Regions from separate parts of the Pandoraea pnomenusa genome, predicted to be linked through region 1. Evidence: predicted binding sites of a transcription regulator. Region 1 holds the regulator's gene; each other region holds the start of a gene.
The links. Region 1 encodes FNR, which switches genes on or off when oxygen is low (the NO sensors DNR and NnrR bind a similar motif). Its sites were predicted from a motif close to TTGATNNNNATCAA; they were not measured.
Positions count from the first base shown of each region.

Region 2: LV28_RS36040 (universal stress protein) is a predicted target of FNR. The motif match lies at 1,703-1,716, and genes of this name have one in related genera.
Region 3: LV28_RS45030 (OmpW/AlkL family protein) is a predicted target of FNR. The motif match lies at 1,764-1,777, and genes of this name have one in related genera.
Region 4: LV28_RS36005 (universal stress protein) is a predicted target of FNR. The motif match lies at 2,039-2,052, and genes of this name have one in related genera.

Region 1 is NZ_CP009553.3:3,073,767-3,077,977, forward strand. It holds gene scpB (SMC-Scp complex subunit ScpB) at 1-1,162, opposite strand, end outside; gene fnr (fumarate/nitrate reduction transcriptional regulator Fnr) at 1,504-2,241, shown strand; gene LV28_RS37665 (YybH family protein) at 2,504-2,938, shown strand; gene LV28_RS37670 (LysR family transcriptional regulator) at 2,983-3,903, opposite strand; gene LV28_RS37675 (zinc-binding alcohol dehydrogenase family protein) at 4,042-4,211, shown strand, end outside.
Region 2 is NZ_CP009553.3:2,691,842-2,696,052, reverse strand. It holds gene LV28_RS36055 (universal stress protein) at 1-379, opposite strand, end outside; gene LV28_RS36050 (pyridoxamine 5'-phosphate oxidase family protein) at 431-904, opposite strand; gene LV28_RS36045 (BON domain-containing protein) at 964-1,617, opposite strand; gene LV28_RS36040 (universal stress protein) at 1,860-2,660, shown strand; gene LV28_RS36035 (NRAMP family divalent metal transporter) at 2,725-4,032, opposite strand; gene LV28_RS36030 (Acg family FMN-binding oxidoreductase) at 4,105-4,211, opposite strand, start outside.
Region 3 is NZ_CP009553.3:4,703,711-4,707,921, forward strand. It holds gene LV28_RS45020 (lactate utilization protein B) at 1-1,072, shown strand, start outside; gene LV28_RS45025 (LutC/YkgG family protein) at 1,075-1,698, shown strand; gene LV28_RS45030 (OmpW/AlkL family protein) at 1,839-2,540, shown strand; gene LV28_RS45035 (DUF2946 family protein) at 2,769-3,293, shown strand; gene LV28_RS45040 (TonB-dependent receptor family protein) at 3,508-4,211, shown strand, end outside.
Region 4 is NZ_CP009553.3:2,683,015-2,687,225, reverse strand. It holds gene LV28_RS36010 (zinc-dependent alcohol dehydrogenase family protein) at 74-1,111, opposite strand; gene LV28_RS36005 (universal stress protein) at 1,136-1,978, opposite strand; gene LV28_RS36000 (PAS domain-containing sensor histidine kinase) at 2,223-4,193, shown strand.

The DNA.
Region 1 (4,211 bases):
CCATCCCACCGGACATGGGCTGACCGGTGGCGGCTTCGTTCGCTGCCGGGTCGACAGCGCGCGGGGAAACCTCCTGCGTGACCGGCGCTGCGGGATCGTCCGCCTGCGTCGGTGCATCGTTTGCCTCACTTGCCAGGTACTGCGCATCTTGCGGCGGATCGTCGCCTTCCGCAGCCGCACTCCCCAAATCTTCGGAAAATTCCTCGACGCTCTGACGGCCCCGCACCTGCTGGCCGCCCTCGCCGAGCGACGCGTCATCCTGCGGCGCCGCGACCTGCTCACTGACGCGTCCCGCCGGTACGAGTTCCTCGGCATCCGGCGGAATTGCCCCGACGTCACCATCGGCATTGGCAAGCGCCGCCTCGGATTCGCCGGAATACGCCGCATCCGCGGGGGCGTCGCCTTCAGCCATGACCGCGTCGAGCAGCGCCTCTTCCGTCACCGCATCGTCGCCGGACGTCGGCCGTTGTCCTTCCGGCAGGCCCTGCGCGAGCGGCAGATTGTCGGCGCGATCCTGCGCCAGGCGCGCCAGCGCTTCGGCGTCGGCCATCGGCGCGTCGTCCGACGCCACGTCTTCTCCCGCTTCGCCTTCGGCCCGCTCGCCGAATTCGATGTTCTGCTGCGCGAGCAGGTCGATCTGCGCCTGCGCCGCCGGATCTTCGAGCGGCGGCAGCGCGTCGAGCGCGCGCAGCCCGAGATCGTCGAGGAAGTCCTTGGTCGTGGCGTACAGGCCGGGGCGCCCCGGCACGTCGCGATGGCCGATCACCTCGATCCAGCCGCGGTCTTCGAGCTGCTTGATGATCTGGGTATTGACCGTCACGCCGCGAATCTCCTCGATATCGCCACGCGTGACCGGCTGGCGATAGGCAATGATCGCGAGCGTCTCCATCACGGCGCGCGAATACTTCGGCGGCTTCTCCGGATTGAGACGGTCAAGGTATTCGCGCATGCGCGGACGGCTCTGGAAACGCCAGCCGGTGGCCAACGCCACCAATTCCACACCTCGGCCGTCCCATTGCATGCGGATTTCCTCGAGCAGCGCGCGCACCGTGTCGCCGGACACGGCGTCATTGAAGAGCTTGCGCAGATCGCCGACCTTGAGCGGCTCCTGCGCGCAAATCAACGCGGTCTCGAGGACGAGTTTCGCCTCTTGGGTATTCATGTGCGACTAAGCAAACCGGGGGCTTGGCAACCCGGAATCAGGAATAAATGGATGCTTGGAACACGAGAAACGGCCGTAGATCGAAAAAACAACCGCTTCGCATAAGCGCGCGCCCGTTTGTGTTCGGTCGTAGTGACGGCGGCGCAACCTGGATGCTTCGAAACGACCTGCCGGGAAAACGCCCAGGCCGATAGTGCGGCGAGACGGACGTCCGGTATGTGCGCAATTATTACTGAAACACTGTCGCCCGTAAAGCGTCGTGCAAACCCTCGCCATTCCTGGCGCGGAATCGACAGGTCGACGCCCCATGGTAAACTCTCAAAATAACTTCAGGGGCCTCCATGACCACAGAAATCGGTCGCATTCCCGTCGTCCAGCCCCGCTGTTCCACTTGCTCGCTGGGCCAGTTCTGCCTGCCCGTCGGCATTCCGGAAGCGGAACTGGAGCGACTGGATGCACTCGTGAGCGAGCGCCGTCGCCTCAAGAAAGGCGAGGTGCTCTATCACGCCAACGATGACCTGAGCGCCGTCTACGGCATCCGCTTCGGGTCGCTCAAAAGCTGCGTCACGGCGCCCGACGGCCGTGAGCAGGTCGTCGGTTTCCACCTTCAGGGCGAGCTGATCGGCCTGGATGCGGTGGCCGACAGTCATCACCCCAGCACTGCCATTGCGCTCGAGGACAGCGAGCTGTGCATTGCGCGTTTCGGCGAACTGGAGACGCTTTCGCGTCAGGTACCGTCGCTGCAACGCCAGCTGCATCGTCTGATGAGCCAGGAAATCCGCAACGAGCATCAGCAACTGCTCGCCCTGGGCACCATGCGCGCCGAAGAGCGGCTGGCGGTCTTCCTGCACAACCTGTCCGAGCGTCTTTCGGCGCGGGGCTACGCCGCCAACGAATTTGTGCTGCGCATGAGCCGCGAAGAAATCGGCAGCTTCCTCGGCCTCAAGCTGGAGACGGTCAGCCGCCTGTTTTCGCGCTTCGCGCAAAACGGCATGATCGAAATCCGCCAGCGGCACGTCAAGATCATCGACGCTGCCGCCCTGCGCGAACTCGCCGGCGTGACCGGCATTCACTGCTGAGACCGGTCACCGGGGGCGCGCAGGCGTCCCCGCCCTTGGTTTGCCTCGCACGCCCCCTTCACCGGTTACGCTTCCCCGCGTTACCCCCATACGCTACCGGCCAACGACACCCACCGCCTTGCGCCAGATCAAGAGACGCGCATGAACGCCCGCACTCTTGCCGCCGGCCGTTCGACAAGCCCGGGCAAACCCTCCATAATCGGCGCGATCGCCGGACGGCGCATTCGCCGCCCGACGCCACATTCCGACGGAGGCCGCCGATATGCCCGCTGCCATTTTTCTGAGTCCGGAAGACGCCGAGCACGCCTATTACGAGGCGCTGCGCACGGGCGACGCCGATGCGCTGATGGACGTCTGGTCGGAGGATGAGGAAGTCGTTTGCATTCACCCGTCCGGCCCCCGCCATGTCGGCCCCGCGGCCGTGCGCAGCAGTTGGCGACAGATCCTGGCCAACGGTGGGCTACAGGTGTCGGTCAGTCACCTGCAGGTGGCCAACAACCCGCTGTGCGCCGTTCACAACGTGCTCGAGCAGATCCAGGTGGAATCACATCCCGAAGCGCGCTACGCCTTCGTACTCGCCACCAACGTCTATCTGAAGGAAGCGGACGGCTGGCGACTCGTGCTGCATCACGCCAGCCCCGCGATCGGGCACGAGGATAGCGCCGCGCCGCTCGCTCGCACCCATCATCTTCACTGAGGCACACGCCCCGCCCCGCTCGGGCCCCTTGCCCCGGCGCCCCGCTACGAGGCGTCTGGCCGCGCATCCCAGTACGGCACCGGCCCGGGACCGAAGCGGGCTTGCAGAAACTCGATCAGCGCGTGCGTCTTGGGGGGCACGAACGCCCGGCTGGGGTACACGCCCCAGATGGCGACCTCCTCGGCCAGGGGATAGGCGGGCAGTACCGCCACCAGGTCCCCGCGCTGCAGGTGCACGCCGACGTCCCAAGTCGATTTCAGCGCAATTCCCATCCCTGCGAGCACTGCGTCGCGCAGCACCTCGCCGTTATCGGAAACCAGCCGCCCGCCCACACGCACATTCAACTCGCCGCCCGGCGTGACGAACCGCCAGTCGCGCTGTTCCGCCAGAATCAGACATTCGTGCGAGGCGAGATCGCCCGGATGCTTCGGCGTGCCGTGGGCCGCCAGATACGCAGGGGACGCGCACAGCGTGCGGCGATTACTCGCGAGTTTGCGGGCAACGAGCGTCGAGTCGCGCAGCGCCCCCACGCGAATCGCCAGGTCAACGCCCTCTTCCAGCAGATCGACCACGCGATCGGTCAACCGGAAGTCCAGCGAAATCCCCGGGTAGCGATCGAGAAATGCCGGCAAGGCGGGCGAGACATGCTGACGTCCGAACGACGAGGAGCATGACACCCGCAAGCGTCCCTGCGGCGCCGCGCGCCCCTGCCCAACACTCGCGAATGCCTGCGCCTCGGCAGCCAGCAACGTCTGGGCCTGCGCGAGAAACATTTCGCCTTCCTGCGTGAGCGCCACGCGTCGGGTCGTGCGATGCAGCAGACGCGCCCCAAGCCTGGCCTCGAGTTGCGCCAATCGGGTGCTGGCCGTGGCAGGCGATAGCCCGCGTTCGCGCCCGGCCGCCGAGACGTTGCCCAGCGCCGCCACCCGAACGAACAACGCCACGGTATCGAGGTCCAATGCCATTTAACGGATTCTCCGAAAAATCTTTTCGGCATTATGCGAATTTTCAATGCAATCCACTAGCGGTAGTCTTTCGCTATTGCTTCGCGCGGCCCGCCGACGACATCCGGCCGGCCACCATCAACGTAATGGAGAGTACTCATGAAAGCTGTTGGATTGACCCGTTATCTGCCGATCGACGATCCCGAATCCCTCGTTGACATCGAATTGCCGACGCCCACCCCTGCGGGGCGCGACATCCTGGTCAAAGTCGAGGCCATCTCGGTCAATCCGGTCGACACCAAGGTGCGCGCGCCGAAAGCCAAGGTCGA
Region 2 (4,211 bases), 380 kb from region 1:
GCGCCAGACCCTTGCGGCCGTGGGACCCGGAGATGACCAGATCCGCCTTCATCCGGGTCGCTTCCGAGAGCAACCGGTCGGCAATATGGGTGTGGCTGTCGATCAGCGGCAGGGTGGCGAATTCCGCTGCAACCCCTTCTCGCGCAAGCAAGTCCAGCGCCGCTTCCCTTACTGCCAGCGTCTCCGCGCCGACCGAGTCGCGGACATCGGCGATCGAGGGCAACGCGGCAGCCATCAATGGGAAATACAGGGCCGGGTCAACCTCTACATACGCGACTCTGAGGCTGGCGCCCAGCGCCTTGGCCAGCCGCGCCGCGTGCGTGAGCGCGATCTGCGAGGGTTCGCTGGCATCGAACGCCGCCAGAATGTTGCGATACATGATGACTCCTCCCCTGCGCCTGAACAGTTCGTGCGGCCAGTCGCGCCGCGCCTAATCGAAGCGGCGTTTCGACGCCACCGGGACCATATCCGTGTGACCGAAGCCGCGGCTGTAGTCGAGCACCTTGAGCGCCCATGATTCCAGCTTGACGATGGTCGTGCGACTTGACCCGTGCTCGGGAATGCGCGTCCACGCGTTCGGGAAGCGAGTGTCGAGCAGACGTATCGCAAGCGAGCGCTCGGGTGACTCGTCCGGCAGTATCTCCGCGAACGCATGGCTCGAGATCGCCTTGATGTCGGGCCATCCTGTGTACGGTTTGTAGATGCAGAACGAGACCTGTGCGGCGTGTTCGATATTGGCGATCTTGCGGCTGTCGCGCGCGGTGGCGAAATAGATGTCGAGCCCCTGGTGCACGAAGCACACGACGTCCGATTGCGTGTTGCCGTCGCGCATGAGCGTGGCGAGCGACAATTCCCGACAACTGTCGAGAATGTCCAGGACAACGGCTTCCAGGTCTGTGTTCATCGCTGCTCTCCGATACCGACGCGCATTGCGCGCGGTTTGCGCCAGGCGCGCCAGGCCCGTCAGGCGACCGTCAGTCGATCGACCACGGCGCTGACCCCATGCGTGGACATGGCCGCGCCCCGAATCGCTTCCTTCTCGGCGAGCGAATGCACCGTGCCCGTGAGCAGCACCTCACCGTTGCCGAGCAGGGAGATGTCGAGATGCTGGGCTTCGCGCTGTGCCTGACGGGTGAGCGCGGCGGTGATGTGCCCGACGATCTCCCGGCGATGCGGGCTGCCTTGCACCTTGATGTCGTTGATGACGCCTTTCACCCCCCGGAGCGCGCGCACCGCGCTCTCGGCCTGTACGCGTTGCGTGTAGAGCTCGACATTGCCGTCGAGGGTGACCCAGCCGTTCTCCACCTTCACTTGCATGCCGTCCGGCGGCAGTCCGGCGTGCCACTTCAGGATGGCCAGCGCCGCGCGCGCAATGTCGGCATCCGTATGGCGATCGTGCGATGCCGGCTGGACTTCCAGCGAAACGACGATGGCGCGTGCGCCAGCCACGCGGCTCGCCACGCGTTCGGCCTCGCACTTCTCCAGAAAGCTCCCCACGTCGCCGGATAGCGTGACGATGCCGTCGCGAACCTCTACACCGATGTCGGTGGCATGAATATTGGTGTCGCGCGCGAGTTCGTCCATGACGTCGCGCTGGAGCTGGGTATCCGTTTTCATGAGGTGTCTCCGTGTCGGGGCAGTTACTTCGGTCTCTTCACCTTAGCGCGACGCCTTTGGCCGCGCGCTCCTGTCTTGCCGGCGCTTGATTCACGTCAACCGTTCGGCCCGCGCGAGCGCACCGAAGTGGTGTGCGGCGCTATAAATGTAGCCATGGCTTCGGTGCGCCGCGAGGTCGCGGTCGAGTTCGCGAAGTCCCATGTCGGGAGATCGAAATGAGCCTACGGAGAATTTGTGTTCATATGGACGACACGGCGACGGGCGCGGCGCGAGTTCGCTTCAGCGCCCGGCTCGCGCGCCAGCACGACGCCAGTCTCTGCGGCATCTACCTGCCACACCGTCCGGGAGCTGTTCACTCGGGCCAACGCGAAGCGTCGGGCGATCACTTCCAGACCGAGGCGCACTCGCGCACGGCATTGCACGCTGCCGAACACCTGTTTTCTCAAGTGTGCGCCGAAAGCGATATCGAGGGCGACTGGCACAGTCCCTATGGGGCGGCCGTCGCCATTCTCTCGAGCGTGGCCAAGGCCACCGACCTGTGTATCGTTGGTCAGCCGGATGCTCCGGGAGGCGTTGGCGCCCTGGGTGTCGACGGCCTTGGCGACGTGATCGTCTCATGCGGCGTGCCGGTGATGGGGCTGCCGCACAACGTGACGTTGCCACAGGAGATTCGTCGCATCGTGGTGGCATGGAATGGCTCGCGCGAAGCGCGCCGCGCCATCGGGGATGCCTGGCAAATGCTGGGCCGGGCCCAGGATATCTTCGTGGTGGGTATCAATCGCTCGCCCGGTGGAGACGACCCCTCGCTGGCCGACATCGTGAGGCTCATGGAATCGCACGGCCTGCGCGCGAAGCCCGTATCCATCCGCGAGGACACGGACGCCAGCGACGGTGTGCAACTCCTGTCCGTCTCCGAAGCCTACGAGGCCGACCTGCTTGTCATGGGCGCATACGGACACGGACCAACCCGCGAGCTCGTCTTCGGCGGCGCCACCCGCACGGTACTCAAGCACATGTCCACGCCCGTGTTGCTGTCCCACTGAGACTTGGCACCCGGGTCTTCTCGTCCTTGCGCCGCCGCCGCGCTTTGCGGCGGCGGCGCAACCTTCAACTTGCGACCAACATCACGACGGCGGCCGCGCCCATCACCGCGGTAGCGATCCAGCCCAGCGCAAGGATCGGCCAGCGGGCCGTGAACGGTCCCATCACCGAACGCCGAGCTGCCAGCAGCAGTACGACCGCCATCACGGGCACGGCCACCACGCCGTTGATCACGGCACTCCAGAAGAGCGCTTTCATGGGGCTGATGGGGGAGTACTGAATGGCGGTGGCGGCCATGATGCTCAGGGCAATGATGGCGTAGAAACCCTGCGCACTCGTGAGCTTGCGCTCGAGCCCTTCTTCCCAGTGCAGGGTCTCGGCCAGCGCATAGGCGCCCGAGCCCGCGAGCACCGGCACGCCGATCAGCCCCACACTCACGATGCCGAGACTGAAAAGCGCGTACGCCAGGTCGCCGGCCAGCGGGCGCAGCGCGCTGGCCGCCTGTGCCGCCGTCTCGATGTTCGTGACCCCACCCGCATGCAATGTCACCGCCGTTGCCAGAATGACGAAGAACGCCGTGATATTCGAGTAGAACATGCCGGTCCAGGTGTCCCATCCGATGCGGCGCAGCTCGTCGGGCGCGGCAGCGACATCGTCTCGCAAGGGGCGAGCGTCCGGATGCCTCGCCATTTCCTCCACCTCCTCCGACGTCTGCCAGAAGAAGAGATAGGGACTGATCGTGGTACCGAAGACCCCGACGATCACGGCCGCGCTGGCGGAATCGAGGCGAAACGCCGGCCATACCGTTCGCAGTGCCACGGTGTGCCATGGCACGTGCACGGTAAGCAGGACAGCCGCGTACGCGAGCAGCGACATGGTCATCCACTTGAGGAAGATCACATACCGGTGATACGGCACGAATACCTGGAGCAGCAGCGTGCCGAGGGCGAAGCCGATCGTCATCCAGTGCCGGTCGATGCCGCTGGTGAGCTCCGCCACCTCGCCCATGGCGGCCAGATCCGCAGCAATGTTGAGGGTGTTCGCCACGAGAAGCAGTGCCACGACGATGCGCAGCACGGCGGGTGGAAACGCGGTGCCGATGTTGGCGGCGAGGCCTTTGCCGGTGACCCTGCCGATGCGGGCGCAGATCAGCTGGATGGCCGCCATGAACGGGAGCGCCAGCGGCATCGTCCACAGCATGTTGAAGCCATACTGCGCGCCCGCCTGCGAATAGGTTACGACGCCGCTGGGGTCGTCGTCGGCCACGCCGGTAATCAGTCCCGGCCCAACCCGGGCGAGAGGATGCTCCCGGAGTCTTTTGCGCAGAGCCTCGCGCAAGGTCGGCGACCGTCGATCGCCCAGGTCGATTCCCATGTCCGCGTGTGTCGTTTGGTGTGAGTGTTGAACGTCGGGCGGCATCGTGCGACGGCTCGTCGGGCGCCGCGATCAGGAAACGACCGAGGCGAGTGTTCGGCGAGGCGTATGTGCCACATCGGGGCCGCGCCCAGCGCGCAGCAGTAGCTGAGGATAATCCATCGTGCCCATCGCTTGGG
Region 3 (4,211 bases), 1.6 Mb from region 1:
GGAACCGCGCGGCATCCAGGTGATGGAAACCGATCTCGGTGAGCGCATCCAGCAACTCGACAGGCAGCCGCCGTCGCACGTGGTCGTGCCGGCCGTGCACAAGTTGCGCGGCGACGTGGCGCAGTTGTTCGGCCGCACCCTCGGCACCGACCCGAACAACGACGATGTGCACTACCTGGCGGAAAGCCAGCGCCGCACGACACGCCCCGCCTTTCTCGAGGCGGGCGCCGGGATGACCGGCTGCAACTTCGCCGTTGCCGAGACCGGCACCGTCGTGGTCTGCACCAATGAAGGCAACGCCGATCTGTCGGCGAACGTGCCGCCAGTGCACATCGTGTCGCTCGGCATCGAAAAGCTGATCCCGCGCATGGCCGATCTCGGCGTGTTCGTGCGCCTGCTCTCGCGCAGCGCGCTGGGCTCGCCCATCACGCAGTACACCTCGCATTTCCGCGCGCCTCGTCCCGGCACCGAAATGCACTTCGTCATCGTCGACAACGGCCGCACCGCACGCCTGGCGATGGACGACTTCTGGTACTCGCTCAAGTGCATCCGCTGCGGCGCATGCATGAACACGTGCCCCGTCTATCGTCGCAGCAGCGGGCTGTCGTACGGCAGTACCTACGCCGGGCCGATCGGCGCCATCCTCAACCCCGCATACGATCTCAAACGCTACAGCGCGCTGCCGTTCGCATCCACGATGAACGGGAGCTGCTCGAACGTCTGCCCGGTGCGCATCAACATTCACGAGCAGTTGTACAAGTGGCGCCAGATCGTGGCCGAGGAAGGCGAGTTGCCGTCCGTCAAACGCGGCCTGATCAAGGTCGCTGGCAAGCTGCTCGCCAATCCGGTGCTGTACCGGGCGTCGGTGAAATCGATGAACGCCGCATTGCACCGGTTGCCTAACCTGCTGCTCTATAACCCGCTCAATACGTGGGGCAAGGGCCGCGACCTTCCCGATGCGCCGTCGCAGACGTTTCGTGACTGGTACGACGCCAACCGACGCACGCTCGACGCGACACCGGACGCGTCGGCGAGCGACCTCGATCAATCGTCCACCCGGGAGACCCTGTGAACATGTCCCGCGAAGCCTTCCTCGTTCGCGTGCGCGCGGCGCAACGCGTGGCACTGCGCGACGACGACCACCCGGCCGACGGCACCCGCGAGCCCTTCCCTCTGCCAGCCCTCCCTGTCTTCGAGACGCCCGCCGGAGACCGACACAAACGCTTCGGCCAGCAACTCGTCGCCATGGGCGGCAAGCTTGTGACACTGGACGACGCGCCGGCATTGACCCGGTGGCTTGCCGAACGCTTTCCCGGCGTCGCGCCGGTCACCGCGACGCCGCAGGCCCGAAGCGCCGTGCCGCTCGACGCTGGGCGGCCGCCGGCGTCGTTGCACGACGTTGACGTCGGTGTGGTGCGCGCCCGCTTCGGTGTGGCCGAAACCGGCTCGGTCTGGCTCTCCGAGCAGGAGTACGGCGTGAATGCGCTCGGCTATCTCGTGCAACACCTCGTCGTGCTGCTCGATCCGCGCGACATTGTCGACGGCCTGCAGGACATCTACCGGCTGCCCGATTTCGCATCGGCGCGGTATGCGGTGCTGGTGACGGGGCCCTCGGCCACCGCCGATATCGAAGGGGTGCTCATTCAGGGCGCGCAAGGCGTGCGCTCGCTCACCGTCGTGTTGCTGTCGCGAGACTGAATGCATCGGAATGCCACGCGAGCGCGCGACAGTTTGTCGCATGACGCGCTCGTGTTTCCCCGCGCTTGACGCGCATCAAGTACGCAAGCGCCCCCCGCTTCTACCATCGTCCGTGCTCACTCACGACTTTGGACAACATCATGAAGCACTCTCTCGGCGCCACGGCCATCGCCGCCGCGCTGCTCATCGGCGGCGCCATTTCCAGCACTTGCGCCAACGCGCAATCGTCGCAATCGTCACAAGGGGCGCCCGAAGCGCAGAAGACCTTCGGCTTCATCAAGGACAGCTCACAGGGCATCTACGCCGGCGACATCCTTGCGCGCGTGCGCGCCATCGGCATCATGCCGGACTCGCACGCGAGCGGCAGCGTGCTGCCGACGCTGGGCGTGACCGTCAACAATGCCATCGTGCCCGAACTCGACTTCACGTACATGATTCTCGACAACGTGGGTGTGGAGCTCATTCTCGGCATGTCGCGTCATCAGCTCACGTCGAGCCTCGGACATCTCGGGGGCGTGAACGTGCTGCCGCCCACGCTGCTGCTGCAATACCACTTCAACCACGCAGGCAAGATTCGGCCCTACGTCGGCGCGGGCGTCAACTACACCCGCTTCTGGAACAGTAGCCTGAATGCGGGCGGCACACCGATCTCGATCAAGAATCACAGCGTCGGTCCGGCACTGCAAGCCGGTGTGGACATCCAGATGACGAAGAACCTGTTCTTCAACGTCGACATCAAGAAGGTCTGGATGAAGACCGACACCTCGCTTGCCGGCGCCGATCTCGGCACCCTTCACATCGACCCGCTCATCGTGGGCGTTGGCATCGGCATGAAGTTCTGATTCCGGTGTGGAGCGCCACAGGTGCCTGGCGGACGGTGGCGCTCCTTTTTTTCGCGTGTGGCCGGGCTGCCGCGAGTCCGCGTCGGCGACGCCGTGGGCGACGCCGGGCGATGCGTCAAATTGTCGCGTCCTCCCTACATGAGAACGCAAAGCATTTACGTTGGCCGAAGACCCCGCCTACAATGCCTGGTTCCGTGAATCTCACGTCGTCACTCCCCCGGCCCAGGCATGCGCAAGCTCCGTCAGCATCGCGTCGCAATCGGGATCGCCTTGCTGGCGATCCTGCTGGCGGCGCTCATGCCTGCGATCGCGCAGTGGCGGGCGGCCATGCAGCAGGACCCGTTCGCGATCTACTGCACGGCGACAGGCACGCAGGCCTCGCTCGGAACGAACACCACAGCGCGCGCCAATGCGCAGCGAGAGCCCGCTCACGACGGCCACTCCGGACACGACGACGCACAAGCGCCGCCCACGCCGTCGCAAGCCGCTGAGCAACACAGCCTTCACGACGGCGCCGATCATTCGCTCGCGTCGGCCGACCACTGGGAGAAGTGCGGCTACTGCACGCTCTGGGCGCACCAGCCGCTCGTCACGACCGACGTTCTTACCCTCCCGCGCGCCGCTCAGGCCAGCATCGACCCCGCCCCCGGGTACGGGTACCGTACCACCCGCGCCCCCGCTTCCGCGCCGCCCTCGCGCGCGCACCGCCGCCCGGCGTCGCCTGATCCTTCCCGTGCCGGTCCCGACCGGTAACACTTGCCGAACGCGCCATGCCTGGCCGGTTCGTGCGTCTGCTCGCGCGCTGCGCGACGGCGCACGCCGTCGCCCGTCGCCGTGCATCTCTCACGATGCAACGAACGCCGTGCGTCCCCCGCACCCGGCACTGCACAAGACTTCGCACAATGCGCGTGCGGCCGTACACGTACATCAGGCGACCGCCCGGTGCGGTCGCGAGAGAGAGAATTCCATGTCGCGTTCCCTGACGCAGAAGCCGTTGCAAACGGCCATCGCACTCGCCCTTGCCTCGCTGGGCGGTGCAGCACACGCACTGACGACCGGCCCCGAGGCCACATTACCCGTGACGGTGGTGACCGCCCCGCCCGAATCGCTCACTTCGCCGAGCGTGGACTTGCAAAAAGCCGAACTGTTCCAGACCGTCGGCGCCGTCGGTTTCGTCGACGCCGACTCGTACCAGAACACCTACGCCTTCAATCTGCGCGACATTCTCAAGGACAGCCCGGGCGTCTATGTGCAGAATCGATACGGGCAGGAGATACGCGTCTCGATTCGCGGCTCGGGGATCGCCCGCGGCTATCATGCTCGCGGACTCGAGATCCTGCAGGACGGTATTCCGACGAACGCCGCGGACGGCAGCGGCGACTACTACCAGATCGATCCGCTGGGCCTGCGCTCGACCGAGGTCTACAAGGGCGGCAACGGTCTGACCTACGGTGCGACCACGCTGGGCGGCGCACTCAACTTCGTCACGCCCACCGCCTACACGGCGGATGCGCCCAACCAGTTGCGCATCGATGGCGGCAGCTTCGGCACCATACGTGCGAGTGCGCAGATGTCACGCATCTTCGGCCCCCTCGATGCGCTCGCTACCGTGACCGTCAATCGCGCCGACGGCTATCGCGATCATGACAGGGGCAACTACGCCCAGATCAA
Region 4 (4,211 bases), 390 kb from region 1:
AGCCCCGACCGCCGGCGGCGCGTCGGGGAACGTCCCTGCGCTCCTGCGCGCCTCCGACCGACCCTGCACGGCACTATGGCGCGATGATGACCTTCAACGCATGTGTATTGGCCGCATCGCCGAACGTCCGGTAGGCATTCAGGATATCGGCAAGCGAGAAGTGGTGAGTGATCAGTGCACCCGGCGTCAGACGCCCCGAGGCCACGGTCTTGAGCAGCATCGGCGTTGCCGCGGTATCGACCAGACGGGTCGTGATGCTGATGTTCCTGTCCCACAGCGATTCGAGATGCAGGTCGACCTTGCGGCCGTGCACGCCCACGTTGGCGATGATGCCCCCGGCGGCGACGATCGCCTCGCAAAGTTCGAATGTCGCGGGTACGCCCACCGCCTCGATGGCCGTGTCGACGCCCTGCCCGCCGGTCAGACGCCTGACGGCCTCGGCCGCATCTTCCCTTGTGGGCGAGATCACGGAGGTGGCGCCGAATCGGGTGGCCACCTCCAGCCGCGCGAGGTCGGGATCGACGACGATGATCTGGGCCGGGCTGAAGAACTGCGCCGTGAGCAACGCGGCGAGCCCGATCGGTCCCGCCCCGACGATGGCCACGCTGCTGCCCGGTTGCACCTTGCCGTTGAGCACGCCACATTCGAAGCCCGTGGGCAGAATGTCGCTCAGCATGACCAGCGCGTCGTCGTCCACGCCGTCCGGCGCGTGGTAAAGGCTGGTGTCGGCGTGCGGGGTTCTGACGTATTCGGCCTGGGTGCCGTCGATGCGATTGCCGAGAATCCATCCTCCGGCGGCGCAATGCGAATACATGCCGCGCCGGCAGGCCGCGCACTTGCCGCACGACGAGATGCATGAGATCAACACCCGGTCGCCGGGCTTGAAGGCTGTGACGGCGTTGCCCGTTTGCACGACCTCCCCGACCCCTTCGTGGCCCAGGATCCGGCCCGGCTCGACCGTCGGCACGTCGCCCTTCAGGATGTGCAGGTCGGTGCCGCATATCGTCGTTTTCAGAACGCGCACGATGGCGTCGGTCGGGTCCTGGATTTCCGGCATGGGCCGATCTTCGAGCGATATCTGTTGGGGACCGTGAAATACGAGCGCTTTCATGGCATGGCTCCTTGCAAGACGGATTCAATGCGACATCAGAACGGGCACGGTCATGCTCTCGAGCATGGTGCGGGTCACGCCGCCCAGCACCCATTCCTGCATGCGCGAGTGACCGTATCCCCCCATCACGATCAAGTCGGTGTTCATGTCCGCGGCGCGCGAGAGCAGTGCCTCGGCCACGGCGACGTCGTTGGCGCCGCGCTCCGGTGTGACATTGACCTGAACGCCATGACGGGCGAAGAACATGCCGATGTCCAGTCCGGGAATCGGACCGAGTCCGTCGGCGCGATCGCCGCGGCTCACATGCATGACATCGACACGCTTGGCCGCGCGCAGAAACGGCATGGCGTCGACGGCCGCGCGAGCTGCTTCACGTCCGCCATCCCAGGCGAGCAGCACGGTGTTGAACGCCTTGGGGAGCTTGCCGGCGTAAGGCACGATCAGGACAGGCCTGCCGCCACCGAGCACGACCGAAGCGACGAAGCCCACAGTCGGCGAGGATTCCGGATCGGTGACGTCCTCCTGCCCCATGATCACGAGGTCCGCGTAGCGCGCGTGCGTGCGCATCTCGCGGATCTCATCGTATTTCGGGGTGAGCCACTCGGGACTCAGCGCCTGACGACGACAGACGTCCATGAACATCCGTTCGGCGTTCGCAAGGCGTTCGGGATCGCTCAGGGGAACGGGCGGCGGCGGCAGGCCTGCCCCGGCCAGACCCGTGACATCGGGAAATCCGGGTGGATGGAACGGCAGGTAGATCCCCGTGAGGTGCGCGGGCAACCGAAAGGCAAAGTCCGCCGCGAGTTCGACGCGTGCGCGGCAGCGCGCGCTGTTGTCGACGTGTACCAGCAAGGTCCGATAGGTCATGGCGTCACTCCAGGGCGAGAGGATCTGTTTCCAGCCTAGTACGGCGTTGGCGCATGTCGATTGACGCGGATCAAGGCCGCCCCCGAGGCGTCGCGTCGAAGCGGCGCCCACTGCCCGGAGGATGGACCACGGATTGCCCGCTGTTGCACCGGCGGGACGATTTGCGGAATGACGCGTATGGGAAATTCGGACAAACGGTGATACAACGGCACCATCCGATGCCGTTGCATCGAATTCGGGCGACATGATGGCCAAAACGCTGCTTGGCATGCTTCGATCCATTCGACAATCCGACGGACTGCTATTCGCTGCCGTGTGCCTGCTTTGCGTAGGCGTTGCGACCGCTAACTGGCTGACGGTGCGCTCCGTATTGCACAGCAATGTCGACGCACGCTTCTCGCAACGGACCAGCACCGCCACCGACAAGCTCGCGAGCGCGTTGAGCGCCTACCGCGACGCGGTCCATGGGGCATCGGATTATCTGGCGGACTTGCCCGCGCCCACCGACACGATATTGACGACGTACGCACAGCGTATGCGGCTCGCGGAGCGCCTGCCCGGCCTGGTCAGCGTGGGCGAGTGCGAGCGCAGCGGCGACCGCATCCGTCGGGTGGCCGCGTATTCCCCCATGGGAGGCGCGATACCGGCATTGGATCTGTCGGGTGGGGCCGGCGCGGGGGAGCGCATGTTCTCGCGCCAGTCGCCGTCGACCGGGCGCACGTATCTCGTTTTCCTCGCCAACGCCAGCGCGCCGCCGTCATGCGCCTACGCCATCGCCGACATCGACATGCTGGTGCACGCGTCGATCGGCCCGCTCCTGCACGACCTGACGCTGACCATTGCCGCGGCCGGGGCGACGGATCAGCCCCAGCCGGTATTCGACAGTCTGGCCCCTCGCCCGCCGACTGAGCCGCGGCCGTCCGCCACCTATCGCGCGACGACGCACCTGCCTTACGCCAACAGGGCGGGTCTGGACCTCACCTACACGGCATCCGGCGAATTTGCCGCATTGCGAGGCGCGGGCATGGCCAGTTGGGCGCTCGTTTTCGGCATCATCATGAGTGCCGCCACGCTGTTCGCCTGGGCGGTCGCGCTGATGTCACGACGGCATGCCCGGGCGGTGGCCGAGCGTGAGGGACTCGACAAGCGGCGCTCCGACGGCCGGCTGTTCAGCGTCATCCAGTCGGTGCGCGAGGCGATCATTACCATCGACGAATGGCAGCGCATCCAAATCTTCAACCCGACGGCCGAGAGCGTTTTCCGGTGCAGCGCCATGGAAGCCATTGGCGAGCCGCTGGGGCGTTTCATCCCGGAGCGGTTCCGCGATGCTCACTTCAGGCACATCGAGCGATTCGGGGCGACCGGCGTATCGGAGCGCCTCATGGGGCGCGGCAGGCCGCTGTGGGGGCTGCGCTCCGACGGCGAGGAGTTTCCGATGGAGGCGTCCATTTCCCAGAGCGCCGACGCGGCCGGGAAGTTCTACACGGTGGTGCTGCGCGACGTGACCGAACAGCGCCAGATGGCGAACGCCCTGCAGAACTCCCGGATCGAACTGGAAAAGCTCAACGCCCGCTTGCTTGAAGTGCGTGAGGACGAAAAGCTGCGCATCGCGCGAGAACTCCACGACGATCTTGGCCAGCGGCTCACCGCGCTGAAAATGGACGCCGCAATGCTCAAGCGCACGCTCGACGGCCATGCCCCGGCAAGCGCCGATGTGAAACGCATCGAGCTGGCGATCGACGGGATGATCAGCGCCGTGCGACAGATGGCCGCCGAGCTGCGCCCGCCGATGCTCGACGATCTCGGGCTCGGTCCGGCGATCGAGTGGTACGCACAGGATTTCGCGCGGCGTTACGGCGTCGCCGTCGATGTCACGGGCGCGCGGGGCCTGCCGCCCGTTCCGCCTGCCGTGGCGACGGCGTTGTTCCGAATCGTTCAGGAAGCGATGAACAACGTGGCAAAACACGCGCGAGCGACGTCCATCACGATCGAACTGTCCTGCGATCGGGAATGCCGGCTGCGCATCTCCGACAATGGCCGGGGCCTGCCTCCCACCCGGCCCAAGCCCGACGCGCTGGGACTGATCAGCATGCGCGAGCGAGCTCGCCTGCTCGGCGGATCGCTCGAAGTCCGCAGTCCTTCCGAGGGCGGCACCGTCGTTACCTCCGTGATTCCGCTGGAGAAGCCGCCCTCACCCGGCGCCCCGCCGGTTTGAGGGCATCCCCCGCTTTGC